2 regions of the Rhizobium sp. TAL182 genome follow, and region 2 is predicted to be linked to the other one. Evidence: predicted binding sites of a transcription regulator. Region 2 holds the regulator's gene; the other holds the start of a gene.
The links. Region 2 encodes LexA, which represses DNA repair genes until DNA is damaged. Its sites were predicted from a motif close to TGTTCNNNNTGTGTTCNG; they were not measured.
Positions count from the first base shown of each region.

Region 1: the regulator LexA is predicted to act here: its motif matches at 1,293-1,310, upstream of Tal182_RS02295 (DNA recombination protein RmuC).

Region 1 is NZ_CP021024.1:455,109-458,361, reverse strand. It holds gene Tal182_RS02300 (globin-coupled sensor protein) at 1-1,144, opposite strand, end outside; gene Tal182_RS02295 (DNA recombination protein RmuC) at 1,343-2,566, shown strand; gene Tal182_RS02290 (ribokinase) at 2,646-3,253, shown strand, end outside.
Region 2 is NZ_CP021024.1:2,115,466-2,118,718, reverse strand. It holds gene kdsA (3-deoxy-8-phosphooctulonate synthase) at 1-505, opposite strand, end outside; gene Tal182_RS10665 (VOC family protein) at 502-1,398, opposite strand; gene lexA (transcriptional repressor LexA) at 1,597-2,316, shown strand; gene Tal182_RS10655 (ComEC/Rec2 family competence protein) at 2,297-3,253, opposite strand, start outside.

The DNA of each region.
Region 1 (3,253 bases), 1.7 Mb from region 2:
TGGCGGCTTCGGCCGTGCGCTGGGCCAGCTGGCGCACTTCCTGGGCGACGACGGCAAAACCCTTACCGGCATCGCCGGCGCGCGCTGCCTCGACGCCGGCGTTCAGCGCCAGCAGATTGGTCTGGAAGGCGATCTCGTCGATGACGCCGATGATCTTGGAAATCTCCGTCGAGGATTTTTCGATGCCGGCCATCGCCGAGACGGCGCTGGTGACGAGTTCACCCGAATTCTTCGCCTTCTGCTGCGTCTCGCGTACGGCGTCCGAAGCCTTCTCGGCATTGGCGGCGGTCTGGCCGACGCTGACGGAAAGCTGCTGCAGGGCCGCCGAGCTTTCCTCGACGCCGGCCGCCTGCTGGGCAGTGCGCAACGCCAGGTCATTGGTCGCATTGGAGATGACGTCGGCGCCGTTCATGATATGGCCCGACGTGTCGCGCACCGATGCGAAGGACTGGCGAAGAGCCTTGACGGCACGATTGTAATCCTCGGCCATCTGTCGGAAATTGCCCGGCAGGTCGGATGGCAGGGTGGCCTCGAGATCCCCGCTCGACAGCGCCTCCAGACCGCGGCGCAGCTGCTCCAGCGCCATCGTCTGATCAGCCTCGGCTTGGGCGCGCTGCTCTTCCAGAGCCTGACGCTTGGCTTCAAGCGTCTCGAGATAGACCGAGATGGAATAATCCATGTCGAGCATGCCCGCCTTGATGACCGCCGACAGCTTCTCGGCGAGCAGTTTACCCTGCTGGCGCGCGAAGACCGACGGCCACTGCTTCTCCATGATGCCCTTGACGAGTTCGGACATGACGAGGGCATAGCCGCCGACATACCAGCGCGGCTCCAGCCCGATGCGGGCATGGGTGCGGCCGATCGCGGTCACGCCATCGACATAGCTCTCGTCGTAGGCGCCGCTGGCGAGATTGGCCCAATGATCCTGCTGGCGCTTCTTGGCATGGCCGACATGGTTCTTATCGGCAAAGAAGCCCGAGACGGCGGGGGTCTTGGCGATCTTGGCGTAGAATTTATCGAGGGCGCCGCCGATCAGCTCTGTAATGACAGGGCGCAGATCCCGCATCGACTTGCGCGCCGCCTCGTCCAGTTCGATGAAATCGAGGCGCTGCCTGAGGGCATTGTCGGTCTGCTGGGATGTCATGGAAATCTCTGTATTTGGCGCGACGCGCGGGAGGGAATTTCTACCATGCAGGTTTTGGCGAATATGGTTGAGCAATCGTTAAGTCGCGCTGCGATTTCTCTTCCATGAGCGGAAGCGCGCTCGCGAAGATAGTGAGTATGGCCAATTTCGTTCACGTTTTGATCTTCATATCGCCGTTTCTTCTGTTATGGTTGCGGGATGACCGTCCATTCCGAATCGCTCGCCCTTTCGCTTGCCTCGATCAGCCCGGCCATGCTGGCGCTTGCCGGCGGGCTTCTCGCGGCCCTCGTCGTCCTGGTTATCGTCCTTTTCCTGCGCGCCGGCAGCCTTCGCCGCGAACAGGCGGAGGAAGCGGAGCTGCGCGCCAGGGAAGGCGAGGCGCGCATGGCCGAGCTTTTGAAGATCCAGGCGGAGATGCAGGGCCGCATCACGGCCATGGCCGAGGTTTTCGGCGCGCGTCAGAGCGAGCTCAACCAGGCAATCAGCCAGCGTCTCGACGGCATGTCACAGCGCGTCAGCTCGACGATCACCGAACAGACGAAATCGACGCATGAGAATCTGCAGCGGCTGCAGGAGCGGCTGGCGGTCATCGATGCGGCGCAGAACAATATCCAGACGCTCGCCAAGGACGTCGTCGGACTGCAGGCGATTCTCTCGAACAAGCAGACGCGCGGCGCCTTCGGCCAGTCGCGGATGGAGACGATCGTCGCGGACGGCCTGCCGATGGGCGCTTATGCCTTCCAGCAGACGCTTTCGAACGGCTCGCGGCCGGATTGCACGATCCACATGCCGAACGGCGCGCCGCCGCTCGTCATCGATGCGAAGTTCCCGCTCGAAGCCTGGAACGCCATCCGCGACGCCGGCAGCCCCGAGGCCGCCAAGATCGCCGGCCAGCAGTTCCGCCGCGACATGGAGATCCATATCCGGGATATTTCGGAGAAATATCTGATTCAGGGGGAAACCCAGGAGACGGCCTTTCTCTTCGTGCCGTCAGAATCGATTTTCGCGGAGATCCACGAGAACTTCGAGGCCCTGGTGCAGAAGGCGCACCGGGCGCGCATCGTCATCGTCTCGCCATCACTGCTGATGCTGTCGATCCAGGTCATCCAGGCGGTGCTGAAGGACCAGCGCATGCGGGCGCAGGCGCATCTGATCCAGGGCGAGGTGGCGTTGCTGATGGACGATCTCAGCCGCCTCGACGAGCGGGTGCGCAAGCTGCAGGGCCATTTCGCCCTGGCGCAGAAAGATATCGACATGGTGGTCACGTCGGCCGACAAGCTCACCAGGCGCGGCGCCAAGATCGAGGCGCTGGAATTCGAGGCAGGCGGCGACGCCAAGCCCGCCCGCCGCGACGAGACTCCGGCCAAATCCGTGGAAAGCCGTACCGGCCTTCTCAAGCTTCGGGTGGTTGACGAGGAGTGATCGCTTCGGGCAGTGTCTCGCCCCATGAAATAGCAGGAGCATGATGTCATTCGCATGCTCCAAAAGACGGGACAGCCTGATGATCACAGTTTTCGGATCCATCAACATGGATCTCATCGCCACGACCGAGCGACTGCCAAAGCCCGGCGAGACGGTGGCCGGCAACGGTTTTGCCACGGCCGCCGGCGGCAAGGGCGCCAACCAGGCGCTGGCAGCCCGTCGCGCCGGCCGCTATGTGCACATGGCCGGCGCCGTCGGCAAGGATGCTTTTGCCGCCGATGCTCTCGCCCTGCTCGATGAGGCCGGAACCGACCTCTCCCTCGTCAAGCATGTCGACGGCCCCACAGGCACGGCGCTGATCCTCGTCGGCGGCGACGGCGAGAACATGATCGCCGTGGTTCCGGGCGCCAACGGCTTGGTCACGCCTGCGGATGCGGAAATCGCGATCGGCCGCATGAACGAAGGCGACATGCTGATGTTGCAGCTCGAGGTGCCTGTCGCGGCCGTCGAACGCGCGCTCTCGGCCGCGCGCGCCCAGGGCATCACCAGCATCCTCAACCTCGCCCCCTTGATCCCCGATGCACCGCGTCTCGGTCGCCTGGCCGATATCGTCATTGCCAATGAGACCGAGTTCGAGCGGCTCGCCGGACAGAACGGCATGGACACGCAAGAGCGCGAGGCAGCGCT
Region 2 (3,253 bases):
TCGGATTGCCGCTGGCATTGAGCTTCTTCAGGACGTTCTTCATATCCCAGGGGGCGAGGAACTGGCCCTTCTTGACATTGACGGCGCGGCCGGTCCTGGCGGCTGCGATCAGAAGGTCGGTCTGACGGCAGAGGAAGGCCGGGATCTGCAGGACATCGACCACCTTGGCCACCTCGGCGCATTGCTCGGCCGTATGGACGTCGGTTATGACGGGAAAACCGAATTCCTTCTTGAGGTCGGCAAAGACCTCCATGCCTTTTTCCAGGCCGATGCCGCGCTCTGCCGAGAGCGAGGTGCGGTTCGCCTTGTCGAAGGAGCTCTTGTAGACAAGGCCTATGCCGAGCTTGCCGCAAAGCTCCTTCAGCGTGCCGGCGACCATAAAGGCGTGATCGCGGCTCTCCATCTGACATGGGCCGGCAATCAGCGACAGGCGGGCGGTATTGGAAAAGGTGACCTGGCCTTCGCCTTCGCCGATCCTGACTTCGGAATTCGTGTCGGTGCTCATCGTTTTTCCTCGAAGGCGAAGAGCGCACCCTGCCCGGGCGTGGGCTTCACCAGAATGCGGTTGTTCTTGCGCGTGTAGGTCACCCCGTTAGCAGCCAAATGCGCTTCTGTCACGGCAAGATCGGCGACAGTGAAGAGGATTGCCCGGCCGCGCAGGCCACGATCGGCGGAGGAGACGACAAGCTCGAAGTAGGCCTCCAGCCCTTCCGGCGTCATCAGGCTGATCTTCGCATTCGATGCCGCGATATTCACGCCGAAACCGGTTTTCTCGGCCGCCGCCTGCCCTATCGCAAGTCCGACGAAAGCGGCGAATGCCGCCGGGTCCGGCGCACAAAGCGCGATCTCGGCGATACCGATCACGCCATTGGCATGCGTCTCCAGCGCGGCGCGATCTGTCGGGAACGAATTGATGCGCTGGCAGGTAAAGAGAAAGAAATCGGGGGCGCGCAAATCAGCTGCAAAGGCCAGCTTGAAGCTGCCGACGCTCTCCGAACCATCCGGCATCCGCATCGGCCGGCTGAATTGCAACATCTCACCGGCGCTCGCGCCGTTGCCGACGAAGCGCTTATGATCGACGCCGGCATCCTCGCTGAGGAAGGCCAGCGCAGAAAGTCCCTCCTCGCCGCAGCGGAAACGGAAGGCGCGATTGCGGGCAATGAAGACATTGCCCTGGCGGGCCGCTGCCTCGCTCTCCTCGACACTCGCAACGCCAAGCGGCTCCAGATAGGTCTTGTCGGCGAAAAAGACGCAGGCATTCTCCGTTCCGAAGGGATGGCGCGCATCAGCGGCGACGGTGAAACCGAGCTTGCCGAGCCTTTCACGCGCCAGATCGATATTGACCACGGGCAGCACGACATGATCCAGCGGGTGCGACTTGGCGGAATGCGCGTTCATGAATATCCCTCCTGAAACCGGCAAGAGATGTGCGACAGCACCTCGCTCAATGCAAGACATGTGCACCAATCCGGCGAATGAAAATAAAAATCTCGACGAGTTGGCGCGAAGTTTTACGGAAATTTAGCTACTTGCGGAACACATATGGAACATATAGTGTCTGTTCTGGATTTGTTTCAATCACGGGGTCTGACGTCGATGCTCACGCGCAAACAACAGGAGCTTCTCCTTTTCATTCATGAGCGCATGAAGGAATCCGGCGTCCCTCCCTCTTTCGACGAAATGAAGGATGCCCTGGATCTCGCCTCGAAATCCGGAATCCACCGGCTGATCACGGCGCTCGAGGAGCGCGGCTTCATTCGCCGCCTACCGAATCGCGCCCGGGCGCTTGAAGTGATCAAACTTCCGGAGGCCTATAACCCCAGCCTTCAACAGCGCCGCGGTTTTTCGCCGAGCGTCATCGAGGGCAGCCTCGGAAAGCCCCAGCCGGTCGCCGCCCCCGCTGCGCCAAAGCCGGTCGCCGACAATGGCAACTCCATCTCTGTGCCGGTCATGGGACGTATCGCCGCCGGCGTTCCGATCTCGGCGATCCAGAACAACACCCACGACATCGTCGTTCCCGCGGATATGCTCGGCTCCGGTGAGCACTATGCGCTGGAGGTCAAGGGCGATTCGATGATCGATGCCGGCATCTTCGACGGCGATACCGTGATCATCCGCAACGGCAGCACCGCAAGTCCCGGCGATATCGTCGTTGCCCTCGTCGACGACGAGGAAGCAACGCTGAAGCGTTTCCGCCGCAAGGGTGCCTCGATCGCGCTCGAGGCCGCCAACCCGGCCTACGAGACCCGCATCTTCGGACCCGACCGCGTCAAGGTGCAGGGCAAGCTCGTCGGCCTCATCCGTCGCTATCACTGACGCCGGATGGGCCGGAATCGGTAAAACGATCGTTGCGCCAATCATAGGCGCGGTGGCGCATCCATGGTCGCGACAAAGCATCGAAGGCGGTGGTGACCTCCAGGTCGGCACCGGCGAAGCGCAATTCGACGGAACCGGTCCTGCGCAGCGTCTCGCCGGTGAAAAGCGTGCCGCCTGAGCGGCAGCTGTCGAAGCGCAGACGGACCGAGGTCACGACGATATCGGCCGTATCGCAGGCCGGGCCGAGATAGGCGGCATTGTCGATGACGGTGACGATATGGCCATTGCCGAGTCTTGATGTGCACCAGGCTTTCTTGACGCAGGAAAAGCGGTTTGCTTCACCGCCTGCTGCGGCTGCCCGCATCGCTGCGCTCGCTTCGTTCTGCTGATCGCGGGAAAGCCTGACACGGCGGTCTTCTCCTTCCGGCGGGATAGCCGGACCATCCAGCATCTTCGGCGGATCATGTGTCGGCAGGACCAGCGCTCGCTGCCACTGGTCGAAGATGAAATCCGGCGGGTTTTCACGGTTGGAAGCTATTGCCTCAGCCGCGACAACCGCAACCAGACTGCCATCCTCCGAAATCACCAGATCCGGCGGCCGGGGAGCCGGCAGAAGCAGCACGATGAGCGTCGAGATGGCGATGATCGATGTGCCGACATGGCGCAGTCGGGTGCGCAGCAGCGTCAGCAGCAGAAAGCCTGCCACCGCTACTGCGAAATACCAGGCGGGCAAGCGGCCGACGCCGATATCACCGCCCCAGCCGGACACCGTCTTGGCGACCGCAATCACCAGATCGAGGCCGAATCCGACCACCTTCCAGAGCGGAGCGTCCACACCGAAAGGCATGAGCAACATCGCCAGCAACCCGGCCGGCATGACGATGAAGGAGATGATCGGCATCGTCGCAAGGTTTGCCGGCAGGCCGTAAGCCGTCAG